DNA from 3 places in the Janthinobacterium tructae genome. Region 1 is predicted to be linked to each of the others. Evidence: predicted binding sites of a transcription regulator. Region 1 holds the regulator's gene; each other region holds the start of a gene.
What was found. Region 1 encodes LexA, which represses DNA repair genes until DNA is damaged. Its sites were predicted from a motif close to ACTGTATNNNNATACAGT; they were not measured.

Region 1 (5,685 bases):
GAGGATGTCGTCCTGGCGCGTGATCAGCTGATGGATGTCGTCGCGGTCGATCGGCGTGATGAAGGTCTTGTGCAGCATTTCCACGGTGGCGTAGGTGACTTTGTCGGCCTGTTTCTCGATGCTTTCGATCGCATGCACGCGGTTTTCCAGGTCATCGAAATTGGTCATCAGGCCGAGCATTTCTTTAGCGCCCTTGACGCACAGTTCCGCGTGCTGGTTAAACAATTCAAAAAACTTGCCCTCAGTGGGCATCAAGCGTCCAAACATGTCATTCTCCGTTAAGCATTGAGTCGTGTTATTTACTACAGAAAGCCGCCCCGTATGAGGGGGCGGCCAATGGAATATCAGTGCTGCTGAGTCTTAGTCGCCTTGGTAAAGCGCCAGGCCACCACTGTAATTGCCAAATTTGGTGTACTGCCCCATGAAGGTGAGGCGGATGCTGCCGATCGGACCGTTACGTTGTTTACCGATGATGATTTCGGCCGTTCCCTTGTCTGGCGAGTCGGGGTTATACACCTCATCACGGTAAATGAACAGGATCACGTCGGCATCCTGTTCAATAGCGCCCGATTCGCGCAAGTCCGACATCACGGGACGCTTGTTCGGCCGCTGTTCCAGCGAGCGGTTCAGCTGCGACAACGCGATCACGGGACAACCGAGTTCTTTCGCCAGGCCTTTCAAGCCCCGTGAAATCTCGGAAATCTCCGTGGCGCGGTTATCGCCCGGGCTATTGGCCGACATCAGCTGCAAGTAATCGACGATGATCAGGCCCAGCTTGCCGCATTGACGCGACAAACGGCGCGAGCGGGCCCGCAATTCGATCGAATTCAAGGCCGGCGTTTCATCGATGTACAACTGGGCGTCGTTCATCTTTTGAATCGCATTCGTCAGGCGTGGCCAGTCTTCGTCGTTCAGGCGGCCCGTGCGCAGACGGTGCTGGTCGAGCTGGCCGACGGAACCGAGCATACGCATGGCCAGCTGGGCGCCGCCCATCTCCATCGAAAACACGGCCACGGGCAAGCCGCTGTCGATGGCCACGTTTTCGCCGATGTTGACGGAAAACGCCGTCTTGCCCATCGAAGGACGGCCCGCCACGATCACCAGGTCGCCCGGCTGCAGACCGGAGGTCATGCGGTCGAGGTCGATGAAACCGGTGGGCACGCCCGTGATTTCACTCTGGTTGTCGCGGCTGTACAGCTCGTCGATACGCTCGACCACCTGCGTCAGCAGGGGCTGGATGGCGGTCCAGCCCTGGGCGCCGCGCGCGCCTTCTTCGGCGATGGCGAAAATCTTCGATTCGGCCTCGTCAAGCATCTGCTTGACTTCCTTGCCTTGCGGGCTGAAGGCCGTGCCGGAGATATCGTCGGCGACAGTGATGAGTTTGCGCAGCACGCCGCGGTCGCGCACGATCTCGGCATAACGCCGGATGTTCGCGGCCGATGGCGTATTTTGCGCCATGGCGTTCAGGTAAGCGAGTCCGCCCACATCATCGGCCTTGCCGAGCTGGGTCAGGGTTTCAAAAACAGTAATGACATCGGCCGGTCTGGAGCCGTTAATCATCTTGACGATTTGCTCGAAGATGATGCGATGGTCATAGCGATAGAAATCCTCCGCATGCATGAAGTCGGCGATGCGGTCATATGCTGCATTGTCGCGCAACAGACCACCGATAACGGATTGTTCTGCTTCGATCGAATGCGGCGGAATACGGAGGGAATCCAGTTGCGGATCAGAGGGGGCGTTCATGGCGCGAATTATACCCGCTTCGGCGTGCTGGCAAAAATAAAGGGCTGAAATTGAGCGAAAAAAAGGCCACAAAAAAGCCGGGCGAACCCGGCTTTTCATCGTGCGGCAATGCTTGCGGGCCAGGCCCGCAGACAATTACGCGTTCGCGTCTGGTACGACAGCGATAACAACTTCCACGACCACGTCGGTGTGCAGAGCAACCGAAACGTTGTGCTCGCCAACGATCTTCAGCGGGCCGGTAGGCATGCGGATTTGTGCTTTTTCAACAGCAAAACCTTGCTTGGTCAGCGCTTCAGCGATGTCGAAGTTGGTGACGGAACCGAACAGACGGCCATCAACACCAGCTTTTTGAGCAACTTGAACGGTCAGGCCGCTCAGTTTTTCGCCCTGGGCTTGCGATGCGGCCAGTTTGGCGGCAGCAGCTTTTTCCAGTTCGGCGCGCTTGACTTCGAATTCAGCCACAGCGGTAGCCGTGGCACGACGTGCCAGGCGTTGCGGGATCAGGAAGTTACGTGCGTAACCGTCTTTGACTTTGACGACTTCGCCGAGGTTACCGACGTTAACAACTTTTTCTAACAGAATGATTTGCATAGTTCTTCTCCAGGAATATCTGACCGATTAAGCGTGGTGCAGATCGGTGTATGGCAGCAGCGCGAGGAAGCGAGCGCGCTTGATTGCGGTGTCGACTTGGCGCTGGTAGTGCGCTTTGGTACCGGTCAGGCGTGCTGGCATGATCTTGCCGTTTTCTTGGACGAAGTCTTTCAGCGTGTCGACGTCTTTGTAGTCGACTTGCTCAACGTGAGCTGCGGTGAAGCGGCAGAACTTCTTGCGTTTGAACAACGGGTTTTGCTGTTTGCGTTTTTCTTTAAGCTTGAGCTTATTTTTGTCGAACTTTTTACCGAATGCCATGTCAGGCTCCTGTATCTAAAATGCGCTAGTCGGGGTGACTGCACTAAAATCAATGATGTGAAACACCAAACTCTTGCTGTTGCGGCTCTTCCTGGCCAGGAAACCCGTGAACTGATACACCCCGCCCAAGCTTGCCTGACTGAACCGGCCTGATATTTCGCCAGCGGCTAGCGCGGCAACATCAAACTCGGTCAAACGGGCAATCCCTGCTTCCATCTGCTGCGAACTGTGTTGCAATACTGCATTCACAATCGGCAGCCCTGCCGGGGTATAGCGCAATATTTCGCGCTCGGCAATGATGGCGGTTACTTGTAGCTGGTTCAGCGCACGATCCTGGTCAAGAATTAAGCTGCTGCTGCGGCAGGAGCGGCTGCTGGTGCTTCGGTGCGGTGGCTTTTGGCCGCGTCTTCGCGTTGTACCGATTTCATCATCGGCGAAGGTGCTGTTTCAGCTTTCTTCATTTTAACGGTCAGGTGACGCAACACGGCATCATTGAATTTGAATGCTGTTTCCAACTCGACCAGGGTCTCGTTGTCGCATTCGATGTTCAGGCAGATGTAGTGTGCTTTAGGCAGCTTTTGGATCGAGTAAGCCATTTGACGGCGGCCCCAATCTTCCACGCGGTGAACCGAACCGCCGCGGGTGGTTACGCTGGCTTTGTAGCGTTCGATCATCGCGGGCACTTGCTCGCTTTGGTCCGGATGGACGATAAAGACTATTTCATAATGACGCATGCAAACTCCTTCAGGTCGGATTGATAATCGCCCACCCCGGCGTCAAGACGGGTGTGGGAAGGTCAGCCGAAGATTATAACCGCCTTTTGCAAACGTTTCAATCATTCCTTCAACAAGCGGCCCGCGCACGGAGCAGGCCAGGCGCTTTTTCCTGCCCATTCCAGTATTTCGCACGAAATTCGCGCAAATAACCGAAATCCCCTTGCATAGTGGGCGATACTGTACAAAAATACAGACTGTTCATATAGACAGCATTTTAGTATGCACCCACCGCTCATGATCAAGCTGACAGCACGACAAGAACAAATTCTGAACCTGATCAAGGACGCGATTGAAAACACGGGTTTTCCTCCCACCCGTGCCGAAATCGCCAATGAACTGGGTTTCAAATCGGCCAATGCGGCCGAAGAGCATTTGCAGGCCCTGGCCCGCAAGGGCGCGATCGAGATTTCGCCTGGCACCTCGCGCGGCATCCGCCTGATCGGTGCGGCAGCCGAAGCAGCGCCATCGAAGGTGCCGGCAGCGCTGCTGATGTCGCTGCCCCTGATCGGCCGGGTGGCGGCAGGCTCGCCCATCCTGGCACAGGAAAACCTGGAAGCGAGCTACAACGTGGACCCGGCCCTGTTCTCGGCCAAGCCCGACTTCCTGCTGAAGGTGCGCGGCTGGTCCATGCGCGACGCCGGCATCATGGATGGCGACTTATTGGCCGTCAAGAAGGTCGACAGCGCCAAGAACGGCCAGATCGTCGTGGCCCGCATCGGCGACGAAGTCACCGTCAAACGCTACAAGAAGACGGGTTCCGTCATCGAACTGCTGCCGGAAAACCCCGACTTCAAGGTCATCACCGTATCGCCGGAAGATGAGTTCGCCCTGGAAGGCCTCGCGGTAGGCTTGATGCGCAGCTGGCATTAAACCACCGCAGGTAAAAAGGGCCGCAACAGCATGACTGTTGCGGCCCTTTTCATTTGTCCGCCCGCTTAGGCATCGAGTGCCTGGCGGAAATCCTCGAGCAAATCGGCTTCATCCTCGATACCCACCGACACGCGGATCAAGGACTCGGCAATGCCCATGCTGGCTCGGCGCTCGGCACCCATCTCATAAAAGATCGTGTGAGCGACGGGAATGACCAGGGTGCGCGTGTCACCGAGGTTGCTCGCTGGAATAGCCAGATTCAGGCGATTCAGGAAATCGAAGCAATCGATGCCATCTTTTAATTCAAAGCTGAACAGCGAGCCATAACTGCGGAACAAGTCCGTCGCCAGCGCGTGCTGCGGGTGCGACGCCAAGCCAGGGTAATGCACGGCCGCCACGCGCGGGTCGGCGACCAGCATGCTGGCCAGCGCCAGGGCATTGGAACAGGTGCGGTCCATGCGCAAGGCCATGGTTTCCGCGCCGACGGCGATATGGTGCGCCGCTTCCGGACCCAGCGATGCGCCGAAATCGCGCAAAGCCTTGGCGCGGATTTGCGCGATGCCCCACTGCGCCGGCGCCGCTTTTTTATAATTGTCGAAAATGTTCGGGTACTGCGTCCAGTCGAACACGCCCGTGTCCGTCAAGCTGCCGCCCAGCGCATTGCCGTGGCCGCCGATGGATTTCGTCAGCGCATTGACCACCAGGCCCGCGCCCACCGCTTTCGGGCGGAACAGATAAGGCGTCGTCATGGTGTTGTCGACGATGTACAAAATGCCGCGTTCCTTGCACAAGGCACCGATCTTTGCCAGGTCGGCGATCTGCGTGCGTGGATTGGCGATGGTTTCCACGAACACGATGCGCGTGGCCGGCGTGATGGCGGCCGCCACATTGGCCACCTCGGTGGCGTCGACGAACGAGACGGCGATGCCCTGCCCCGTCACCGTCTGCCACAGGCTGTTGGTATTACCAAACAAAAAGGCCGACGACACCACATGGTCGCCCGCGCGCAGCAGCGACTGCACCACGGCGCCGATGGCGCCCATGCCGGTGGCGAAACACAAGGTGGCCACGCCATCTTCCATCTTGTTGACCTTGTCTTCCAGCGCGGACACCGTCGGGTTACCCTGGCGGCCGTAGCGAAAGCCCGGCTCCTTGCCCTGGAACACGGAAGCGAGCTGGCGCGCGTCGCTGTAGCCGAAGGCGACGGAGGTGTGCACAGGCTTGTGCAACGAGCCGTGCTCGATACCCTTGCGGCGGTCGTTATGCAGGATGGTGGTGGTAAAGCCGTAGTTTTTTTTATAGTTCATGATCGCGGAGAAAAAAAAGCCCGGCATCGGCCGGGCAGGTTACTTATGCTTCTGTCGTCGCCAGGTTCAGGTTCAGC
Region 2 (5,685 bases), 1.3 Mb from region 1:
CCGTACCAGCCTTCGCGCCAGGGTCGCTGCATCCAGTCGCGCGGCCCGGTAAACAAATGCCAGCGCCAGTGCAGGCCGGACGGCTTGGGCCAGGAATACAGATACAGTTTTTGATAGCCGGCCTGGTGCAGCTCGCGCACCATGGCCATCAGACGCGCATGCGGCATGCGGTCGGGCGGCGCGCGGCGAAACAAAATCGCTTCGCCATCGGCAAACTGCACATCGTCGGTCGACAGGTTCAGGTCCAGGGTGCGCGCTTCGCTGCCGAAACGGGCGGCGATCCAGCCCGTCAGCAAATTGACGGACGTGATGACGCCATAGCCGCGGTGGCGGTGAAAAATGACGGTGCCGGGAGCGAGCGCTTTCATACGGAGTCGGGGTGGCAGGCAAACAAAGAAACCAGTGTACTCACAGATGGCCAAATTTTCCAGATGCGATCTGCAACGGCCCGCAACGGACCCGCCATTCACGCAAGGCACACAATCCACGCTATCATGCGCGTCATTCTCCACTGACATCGTGACCACATCATGACTTTGCGCATACTCGCCACCGGCGGCACTTTCGACAAACACTACAACGAATTGAACGGTACCCTGGGCTTTTCCGACAGTCATTTGCCGGCAGCGATAGCCCGCGCGCGCATGACGGCACCCGTGGCCCTGGAGCAACTGCCGCTGCTCGATTCGCTCGACATGCAGGATGCGGACCGCCAGCGCGTGCTGGCCTCGTGCCGCGCGGCACAGGAGAAAGCCATCGTCATCATCCACGGCACCGACACCATGCGCGAGACGGCGCAAGTGCTGGGCGCGGCTAACCTGCAGCAAACGGTGATTTTGACGGGCGCCATGATTCCCTACGAAATCGACAACTCCGATGCCCTGTTCAACCTGGGCTTTGCCTGCGGCGTGGCGCAAACCTTGCCAGCGGGCGTGTACGTGGCCATGAATGGCCAGATCTTCGCCTGGGACAATGTGCAAAAGAACCGCGCCGCCGGCGTGTTCCAGCCCTTGTAAGCCGATGCCGGGACAGGGCTAAAAGCACAGGCGAAAAAAAGGAGCCGAAGCTCCTTTTTCGTACCGACATGACTGCGTTTATGCAGTCGCTTCGCCGCCCAATGCTTCGACCACGTCGGCCATCAGCTTGGAGAGCTCGCCCGTCATCAGCATCAGGTCGCCGTCGAAACGCTCGTCGTCGTTCTTCGTGCTCGATTCCGTTTCCTTGATCACGTCCAGCGGCTTGACGCTCTTGATGGCCAGGGACTCCGTCAGCACGAACGAGATCTTGTCGTTCCACGTCATGGCCAGGCGCGTGCACTGCTTGCCGGCCGCGATGTGGCGGCGCACGTCGTCCGCTTCCAGCGTGTGGCGCACGTAGCGCACGGTGGCCTTGCTTTCGCCCGTGGCGCGCAATTCCGTGTCCATGTCGACTGTGAAGCCGGCAGGCGCATCGTCGGCCTGCAGCCATTCCGTCATCACCGCCACCGGCGAGCGCTGCACGCGCAAGCTTTCCAGCGGCAGTTTATCCACGGCTTTGAGCAACAGCTTGATGACTTCATCGGCTTTTGCCGGGCTGGCCGCATCGACCACCAGCCAGCCATTGACGGGGTCGATCCACGTCCAGACATTGCTGCGGATGCTGAAGGCGCGCGGCAGCAACTCGTCGGCCACGCGTTCCTTCAATTCTTTCATGGCCTTTTTACCGGGCGCAAAGCCTTGCGCTTCTTCCATCTCGGCAGCGCGGGCCTTGGCCACCTGGTTGATGACGGTCGCTGGCAACAGTTTCTTTTCCGTGCCCAGCAAGATCAACATTTGCTTGTTGACCACGTGCACCAGACCACCGTTCGGGCGCGGCGTATCCCAGCCCTGGCGCATCAGATCCATGCTGGTCGCCGGCGTAAATTTGTTCGAGGACAAGGCCTCTTCCAGTTGTTCTGGCGTGTAAGCCCACGGTGCGGGCAGGCGGTAAATCTGAAGATTCTTGAACCACATAGTTTTTGTCTTCCGTTTGTTTCAGTAGTGCCAGGGGAACGCCATTCTACACTTTCGACGTGAAAATACCGTCAAAAGCGCGGTCCGGCGCGGTATGTATATTGTAGGAAACGCCGCTAGAGCCTTGGAAACAGCTCCGCCTGGGCCGGTATCTGCCGCGTCACGACGGCCGGATCGGACAAGGTCGAGATGCGTACGCCCAGCAGGCGGATTTTCTTGTCAAATGGCACGCGCCGCAGACAATCGCGGCTGGCGCGCAGGATGGCGGCGGCGTCCGCCGTGGCGCTGGGCAAGGTGATGTCGCGCGTGACGGTGCTGAAATCCTCGAAGCGCAGCTTGATGCCCACCGTGCGCCCCGCCAGCGATTGTTTGTCCAGGTCGCCCGCCACGCGCGTGCACAGGCTTTCCAGCTTTTCCGACAGGGTGGCGCGGTCGCGCACCACCTGCAAATCGCGCTCGAATGTCGTTTCGCGGCTGACGGACTTGGTTTCCCGGCTCGTCTGCACGGGCCGCTCGTCGATGCCCAGCGCCGCCTGGCGCAGCCAGCCCGTGTACAGGTCGCCGAACTGCGTGCGCAGCATGGTCAGATCGGCCCGCGCCAGCTCGCCGATGCTATTGACACCCAGCGCTTCCAGCTTGGCCGTGGCCTTCGGGCCGATGCCGTTGATCTTTTTTGCCGGCAAAGGCCAGACCCGCGTTTCGACATCCTCGGGCGACAAGATGGTGAGCCCGTCGGGCTTTTCCAGGTCGGAACAGATTTTTGCCAACAATTTGTTGGGCGCCAGGCCGACCGAGCACGACAGGCCCGTCGCCTCGAACACGGCCGCCTTCAGGCGCGCCGCCATGGCCGGCGCCTGCTCGCCGTATTCCGTCAGGTCGACATAGATTTCATCGATGCCCACGTTCTGGATGATGGGGCACAACTGGGCCACGGCTTGCTTGAAGCGCGCCGAATACTCGCGGTAAGCCTCGAAGTCGGCGGGCAGCAGGATGCTGTCGGGCGCCAGCTTGGCCGCCTTCATGATGCCCATGGCGGAAAACACGCCAAACTTGCGCGCCGCGTAGGTGGAGGTGGTGACGACGCCGCGCCCCACGTAGTCGCGCATGCGCGCAAACTGCCGCGTGCCGTCACTCTGCAGCACCGGTTGCTGCAAGCGCCCGCCGCCGATGACGACAGCTTCGCCGCGCAATTCGGGATATTTCAGCAGTTCCACGGAGGCAAAGAAGGCATCCATGTCCAGGTGGGCTATCCAGCGGCGGGCGGGTGGCTCGGGAAGTGGGGAGGCAGATGTGGTCAAGGACACCTCGCGGCAGAATACTGTAGTTATATACAGTATCGCTGGAAATGCCCGTGGATGCAAGTTGAAACGCACGCATTGGTGGTGCCTGGCAGTTGCTTTTCTCAATGGCAAGATTACAATCCTGACACAACTATTCAAAGGAGTCGCCTTGTCCATTACCCATCACGCTGCGCGCCGCCGCTCCGCCTGGTTATCCATCCTGCCGGCCCTGCTGTTGTCCACCCTGGCGCCATCCGCGCTGGCCGACACCACCACCGTTGCCACGCCCACCGCGCCGGTCGCCGCCAAGACAGCCTGGCAGGAAACGCGCCACGGCACGCTCGTCACGGACGACTACCGCTGGCTGCAAAAGAAGACCGATCCTGCCGTGATCGATTACCTGAATGCGGAAAACGCCTACACGGCGGCCGTCACGGCCCCGATCCAGCCGCTGGCCGACAAGGTGACTGCGGAGATCAAGGGCCGCATGCAGGAAGTGGATCTGTCCGTGCCTGCGCGCCAGGGTAACTTTTACTATTACACGCGCACGGAAGCGGGCAAGCAATACCCGCTGCATTGCCGCCGCCCTGTCGGCGCTGGCGGCGCCTACGATGCGCAGGCAGCTGAGGAAATCCTGCTGGACCAGAATCAATTGGCCGAAGGCCACAAATTCTTTGCCGTGCGCGCGTTTGCCATCAGCCCGAATGAGCAATTGCTGGCCTATACCACCGACACGACGGGTTTCCGCCAGTACGAGCTGCATGTCAAGGATTTGAAAACGGGCAAGTTGCTGGGCGATACCATGCCTAGAGTCACGTCGCTGGCCTGGGCGGCGGACAATGCCACGCTGATGCTGACGCAGGAAGACGCCACCACCAAGCGCGCGGACCGCTTGTTCCGCCTGGCCCTGGGCGGCACGCCGCAGCAGGTCTACCACGAGCCGGTGGAACAATTCGCCATCGGCGTGAGCCGCACGCGCGATCAGCGCTACTTTGTGCTCACCGCGCGCAGCACGGATACCAGCGAAGTGCTGCTGTTGCCAACGAACAAGCCGGAAGGCCATTTCCAGAGCGTGCTGAAACGCGAAAAAGGCCATCGCTACAGCGTCGAACACCGCGACGGCCAGCTGTATATTCTGACCAACAAAGAGGCGAAGAATTTTCGCGTCGTCAGCGCGCCATTGTCTGCGCCGCAGCCGAAACACTGGAAACCCGTCGTGCCGCACAACAAGGATGCCGTGATCCAGTCCATCGACGTGTTCCAGGGCTACCTGGTGGTGATGGAAAAGGCGCGTGCGCTGAACCGCGCGCGCATCTTTGATTTTGCGCACAAGAATTGGAAGACGGTGCAGTTCGACGACCCCGTCTACCTGGCCACGGCGGCCGGCACGCCCGAATTTACCGCCACGCAATTTCGCATGTCCTACCAGTCGCCCGTCACGCCGCCCACCGTCATCGACGTCAGCATGCAGGACGGCAAGCGCACGGTGCTGAAACAGCAGGAAATCGTCGGCGGCTTTGACGGCAGCCGCTACACCACGCAGCGCCTGTGGGTGACCGCGCGCGATGGCGTGCAAGTGCCGCTGTGGATCGTCTACAAGAAGGGCGTCAAGCTCGACGGTTCTGCGCCGCTGCTGCTGTACTCGTATGGCTCGTATGGCATTTCCACGGAAGCCAGTTTTGCCATCAGCCGCATCAGCCTGCTGGAGCGGGGCGTCATCTATGCGCAGGCGCATATTCGCGGCGGCACGGACATGGGCGAAGCCTGGCATGAAGACGGCATGCTGATGAAGAAGAAAAACACCTTCAATGACTTCATCGACAGCGCCGACTACCTGGTGCGCGAAAAATGGACCAGCCCGAACCGCCTGATCATCCAGGGCGGCAGCGCCGGCGGCCTCCTGATGGGCGCCGTCGTCAACATGCGCCCTGAGCTGTTCCACGCCGTGCACGCGGCCGTACCGTTCGTCGACGTGATGAACACCATGATGGACGCCAGCCTGCCCCTGACGACGGGCGAATACCTGGAATGGGGCGACCCGAACCAGAAAGCGGCCTACGACTACATGCTCAGCTACTCGCCCTACGACAACATTGCGCGCAAGAATTACCCGGCCATGCTGGTGACGACGGGCCTGAACGACAGCCAGGTCATGTACTGGGAACCGGCCAAGTATGTGGCCAAGCTGCGCGCGCATAAAACGGACGGCAATGCGCTGCTGCTGAAAACGAATATGGGCGCCGGCCACGGCGGTGCTTCGGGCCGCTACAACGCCATCGCCGAGAATGCCTTCAATATGGCGTGGATGCTGTCGCAGTGGGGTATTACCCAATAATGTAAAAAAAGCGCTTGCAGAAGGATTTTAGCCATCCTATAATAGCGCCTCTTCCAGACGTGGTGACAAACGTCGGGAT
Region 3 (5,685 bases), 1.1 Mb from region 1:
TCCAGTAGCAAGTCGCATCGCTTCCTTGCGCGATGTAATAGTCGCGGGCCGCGATTTGATCGTTCCACCAGCCGGCCTCAATGCGTTCCGGCCCCTTGAGCATTTTTAGGGGGGAACCATAGAAGGGACGTTCGCCGCGCAGCAGCAGCGGGATAGGTTTAGGTAGCAGCCAGAACGGGCGCTCAAAAGCCTCATCTTCGGCGTTGACCGCCTTGCGCTTCTCGGTGGCGGAAGCCCAGGCATTGCTTTCCTCCGGCCGATGGTCGTGATGCTCGACAGGCGAGAGGACGTTGTCGCTGCCAAGACGGGCACTGAGTAATTCCAGTAGGCGCCTGTAGTCGGCGGGACTGCCGCCCGGCTCGGGAAACAGGTCTTGTGTCGGGGGCGCCATCGCCGTGAGAAGGCGCGCCTCCAGGCGCAGGGCGATGACCGGGGCAACCAGTTCCGTGCGCGCCAGGCGCTCCTTTAGTAGCCGAATCAGATGTTCATCGCGCCAGGTCGGCTCTGCCAATCCGATCTCGATCGGCGTGGGCGGGGTCGCAGTCTTGCCGCGTTCGTGCTCCAGCAGCAGAACAAAAACACTCACGGCCTGCTGACGCGCGACCAACCATCCGACAAATTGCTGCAGCAGGCCAGTGGCGCCGTCCAGCAGGGCATCGGCGTGTTCGATCCGGTCAAAGGTTTCGATGCGCGCTGAAAAAGTTTCGGGAATGGCGATCCATTCAAACAATTCAGGAGCGAGCCCATAGGCACGGTCGAGCTCATCGAGCACGTGCTTGTTCATCCTGCGCTGGATGCCCGGGCGGGGCAGGCGCCGGAGTGCCGCCAGATGATCCGCGCCAATATCCGTTAGCCACTCCAGGTGATTCGCCGTGCTGGGCAGATAGGCGCAGGGCATGCGGTCGAGCTGGCGCTCCAGTGAGCGCATGTGCACGGTGCGCCGCAGAATGATCTGGCGTTTGGCCGGCTGCCAGCGCGACAGCAGCCAGGCCCCCATGGCCGTTGGCGCCGTGCCGAGCTGCGAGGTCACCCCAAGCGCTTGTAGGGCAGCGCGAATGCGCCGGCTGATAGCGGCTCGCCCGTTAAATAGGCGCAAGCTGGCGGTCACGTCCAGCAGCAGGCTGAAGTCGCCGGCATGCGCCACTTCCGGAGTGAACTGGAGGAGGGCGAGCGCGATGGCATTGCTGGCAATCTGTTCGCGCTCAAGGCTGCGCTCCAGGATCACGGTATCCGGCGAGACGGCCGCTACACCGCCGGGGCGCATGCCGACACGCACGCCTTCGGCAAAGGCGTGCTGCGAGACCGCGATGATGCGGCCTTTCTCGACCACCGCATACGGCCCCGGCTCACACCAGCGCGGCCTGAGGCATTCGAGAGGCAACAGTGGGAGGTGTACGCTGAACCAGAACCGCATTTTGATCGTCCAAAAATCGTTGACGTGCCGGCATGTCAGCCAGCGGGATAAAGAGTGGCGCCTCATGATGTGGGCCACGCCGTTTAATGATGTGAGTGGAAATACCGCCGGCGGCGGGGCGCAAAGCCAGGCGCAATGGCGCCGGTGAAGCATCGGCCGCTGCGCTCATCGGCCGGACCAGCCAGAAGAACGTTTCGGTTGTCTGCGCCGCCAGATTGAGGCGCCGCAGTGCTTCGTCGCGAATATTCGTCTGCCACAGCAATACCGCACCGCAACTGCCGTTGCGCAGGATCTGCTCGGTGGACCAGAGAGCATCGGCGGTGCTGGGGGCACGTATCCAGAGCAGGTTCGGGCAGCTCAGGTCCATGAATTTGCAGGCAGCGGAGTTGGGCAAGTACGGCGGCTGCACCAGGGCGATCCGACGTTGTTGCGACAGTTGTGCCAGCGCTGGCCGCAACAAGTGCATTTCCCCGATACCCGCTTGCTGAACTAGCAACTCTGTGAAGGTCGATTGCGGCCAACCGTTGCCAGGAAGCTCACGATCCAAGATGCTATGACCGGTAGTAACCGTGCTGGTTGTACCTCGACTCAGTTCACTTGCCCGCCAGACGTCACGCAGCAGGGCGCTATTGGCCAGTGTGATAGGGCTGCTATGTTGAAGGGAGGGTGAAAGCATGGCGTCTGGCTAGAGGTCGTTGATCGTTCTCAAAATTACTGTATATAAACACAGTATATGCTGAGGGCGTCAAAAACTGCAAGGTCCATGAATTTCTTGAATTGAAACTAATAGTTGCAATGATGCAAAAGAGTCAATAGAGAAGCTTCATTCTGGGCACATTTTTGTGCGTATGTCTTATTGGAGGCTCACACCATTCCTTTCGCCATGTCTGTCCCAGGCACAGTCATGACTTTGGGAATTTTTATCGCAGGCGAAGCACCGTGTCGCCGACGACTATGAGTCCGCCAGTTGCAGCACTTGGGTGCACTGCATGTCGGCAGCCTGGCCATAGCCGAAGCGGCGGGCATGTGCACGCTTACCAGTGATCGCTGCAGTAGTGCTTTTTGAAAATGCCCTGAGGGTTTTGAGAACCGTCGTGAAGGGTTTTTCAGAGGACGTGAGGAAGCATGCGGTGATACACTAAAAAAACGACTAGCGATTCGGCACCATGTTCAGGATTGACATTTCAGGACAGAACCTTTATCGACACGGTTTCGGGGGGCATGGTCGACAACATGCAATAGGGCGTAAAGGAAAACGCGCCCTGAGCGCCCGCATGCTGGCCGGCCGTCAGCGCAAGGAAAAGACATGACAGTACATTTTGACCAAGACAATGGCCCCGGTACGATCCTGACGGAAGAACACCAAGCAGCAATCGAGGAAGGGATCAAACAAATTGACTTCGAGCTAGGCCGTTGCCGTCATGAAGATGTTCGTAACTTGAACCGGAAGCGCGCGCACCTGCTAGCCGAGTTGGCGGCTGGTCAGACCCTGCCATTCGACGACGAAGAATAATGATGGGTAAATTTTTTGTACCTGCGCAGTTGGTTCAATCGCAGCACTTTTAGCTATTAAAAACTCATGTGTGGTAACCCGATTTCCCGGACCATGACCGGACTAGGATGAGGCAGCATGTGCCACTGAGTTAGTGCCTGAACTCTCATGGATGTATCGTACTAGGGTTACTGTGTTTTTGTTGTTCTAAGGGGGAGTGCGGGTCCTGCCATTGCTTTACACCCCAGGATTTGGCTAGTGAATTGCGGCATGATCGAGCAAGTGTGAGTGATAATTGCTCGAGTTCTGGCCCTTCTTTGCCTGCGTTAAGCGCGTTCCTAAATTCGACCATAGCGGATTCGACGTTACGGTCCTCCACCTTGACCAATTCGCCCCAGAACAGTAGAAAGAATTTGCTTCTTGCAGCCGCGATCTCGTCCTGCGATGCCGATGTCGCCATCGTGGCTGTAGCCTGAGTGGCATCGGTATAGAGCTTCAATTGTCTGTCGAGAAATGGCCTGGTCGCCTCGATCCGCCGTGTTTCAGCTTGGCCACGCTGTGTGATGGTAAATTGATATGCTCCCCAGCAGAACGCAACGATTGTGCCAATCATCGTGAGAATTTTTAGCGTCGACTCAATGGACATCTTGGCGGATGCGAGGGACATCTGTAGGTCTTCCATTAGCCAATGGTGTTGAAAACCTTCAGGTAACAAAACTGGATTAAGATCTTCCAGCGATAACGGTCCTGGACCAGGGTAAATCAAGGCATGCTCGGCTTGTCCGATAGCTTCGCGCACCTTGCTCCAATGCTGGCCCAGCCCACGACCCGCTGCGCCTGGTCCACCAACACCATGATCCTGCAACCGGCAGCCTGGCTCCCATAGTTGAGCTGCAAAAGGTCATCCTCATGTCGATAGCTGCCGGGCGTGCCGTAGTGTTCGGCGACAGTAAAGCTGTTCTGACCAACCAAATTATCCAATGCGAGATCCCCGCTGGCCGCGCATCCCGATGTCAGGATGATAAACATAAGCGAGCACAGCCTTCTCATTTTTCACTTTCAGGACATGATTGGCCTCATCCTAACTCTCTACAGGACGAGTAACTTTGCGTGAGAACATGAAGCTTGACTGTATTAGGGGGCTGACTATGCAATGATATTGCTTCTGTCTATTTCTGGCCGCCAATAGAACCGAAATGATGTATGAAGAGGTGCTGCCGGGTGACGAGATACTATTGACGCCACCGGGCGGCAAGGGCCTGTTGGTACCGTATAAATTCCCGCGCTGAAAATCGTGGTCTTACAGACAATTTATAACTTAGCGGATATGTCGACGATGCACTAGCAGCGAACCCATTGCCAAGTAAATCGTATTCTCTGATACGTCAACGTGCTGCTCGTAATCAAGAATCAATCGTCGGAAACTTCTAGCGCGCAGAAGCAGGCGCTCTGTTGAGGATTTGATGGGCTATAACATCCCTCGCCGTCCGATACTGCGAGGGAAGGCCGCAGTAACTAAAGCCCGTTCCTTGCCATTTCAATTACAGCACGAGCTTTGTTCGGTAGTGCTGCAAGTCTCTCTAAAATTACCTCGTGATTTTCGGTGCCATTTATTCGCTCGACCATGCGTGAGAGAGCTCTCTTGGTACCTTCCATTCCAATTTTTTGAAGTAACACTGCAGTTTTCTCCCAATACTCTGATACATCTTCATGGGTCGTAATGACAGTGAACAAACCCGCCTCTCCGGTCCCCATGCTCGCGTTGAAGCATAAGTCGTTGTACGCCTTCAGCTTTCCATCCATAGAAAATAACCAGCAATCGACCTTGCGACCGTCTACACCCTTAGTTTCGGCTATATTCATTGCGTTGAAAAGAAGAAGGTCAAAAGCTCCATTTAGTGCCACTGCAAGCATTTCATCGGTGGATCGAGGGTGGCGGTCATTCTTCCTCGCAAAATTTCTTTCTACTGCACTTCTAACTGAATCGAGCGGTCCTGGGCATTCAGCAGGCGTTGAGAAAACGTATCGAGCTATCGCGATCTCCCGAAGTGATACAGTTCCTATCATCCGCTTGTACTCTCGAAGAAATCTCTGAAATCTTCCAATAGGCGAAAATTCTGTGCCATCGCGCTTAACAATCAGCATTAGTAACAGCACACTAAACGATAGTGAAATAATAATTTGCTGATTAACGTCAAGGCTATCAAAAGAAACGTCAATTCGACCAAGGTCAGACAGGTCCGGTGCGAGTTCATCGTCACGCCATTGAAGACCGAATTTCTCCGCGAACTTATATAAACGTGATGCGCGCGATTGTGCCAATTGTGCTGGCATTTCAGCGTAGGCAAAAAAAGGGGTAAGGCTATACTGCAAATTGTTTCTGTCACAATGACGCATGAAATCCACCCATTCTAGCAGTTTCAGTTCGGATAAAGTTGCATCAGTGGCAGGCCATTCTGGCTCGCATGCACGGTCTACTTCGATCATTAAATTGTTATCTGTAAGGAAGATGGTGTCAACATTGTTTTCTGAATTTTCAGCGAGTCGTTCAAAGTTTAAAACTGGATCATCCTCGTTTCCTGTCATGCGGGACGATTTAAATGCATAAAGCTTTCTTCCGAATTGAGTCATATATATTGATTTATTGTTATCTATTGGTTATTTTCAAAAAAATGATATTAAATTTCAAATAAAGTGGCTTTGTCACTCTATGGAGAAAATCAAGCTCAACGTCTCGTTGAAAATCAATCGAAATTTCAAGTAATTAATCTCATGGTAG

Region 2: dinB (DNA polymerase IV) is a predicted target of LexA. The motif match lies at 3,309-3,326, and genes of this name have one in related genera.
Region 3: imuA (translesion DNA synthesis-associated protein ImuA) is a predicted target of LexA. The motif match lies at 2,128-2,145, and genes of this name have one in related genera.

What each region holds. Positions count from the first base shown of each region.
Region 1 covers NZ_CP041185.1:2,667,740-2,673,424, forward strand. The annotation lists gene FJQ89_RS11650 (DUF47 domain-containing protein) at 1-267, opposite strand, end outside; gene FJQ89_RS11655 (replicative DNA helicase) at 361-1,746, opposite strand; gene rplI (50S ribosomal protein L9) at 1,882-2,337, opposite strand; gene rpsR (30S ribosomal protein S18) at 2,365-2,655, opposite strand; gene priB (primosomal replication protein N) at 2,671-2,979, opposite strand; gene rpsF (30S ribosomal protein S6) at 3,000-3,389, opposite strand; gene lexA (transcriptional repressor LexA) at 3,666-4,301, shown strand; gene FJQ89_RS11685 (cystathionine gamma-synthase family protein) at 4,367-5,608, opposite strand; gene purF (amidophosphoribosyltransferase) at 5,652-5,685, opposite strand, start outside.
Region 2 covers NZ_CP041185.1:3,965,666-3,971,350, forward strand. The annotation lists gene FJQ89_RS17355 (L-asparaginase) at 1-368, opposite strand, end outside; gene FJQ89_RS17360 (asparaginase domain-containing protein) at 531-1,016, shown strand; gene FJQ89_RS17365 (recombination-associated protein RdgC) at 1,095-1,991, opposite strand; gene dinB (DNA polymerase IV) at 2,108-3,226, opposite strand; gene FJQ89_RS17375 (S9 family peptidase) at 3,441-5,606, shown strand.
Region 3 covers NZ_CP041185.1:1,557,882-1,563,566, reverse strand. The annotation lists gene FJQ89_RS06930 (Y-family DNA polymerase) at 1-1,330, opposite strand, end outside; gene imuA (translesion DNA synthesis-associated protein ImuA) at 1,347-2,090, opposite strand; gene FJQ89_RS06920 (hypothetical protein) at 2,721-2,927, shown strand; gene FJQ89_RS06915 (hypothetical protein) at 3,073-3,705, opposite strand; gene FJQ89_RS06910 (hypothetical protein) at 3,669-3,935, opposite strand; gene FJQ89_RS06900 (hypothetical protein) at 4,422-5,537, opposite strand.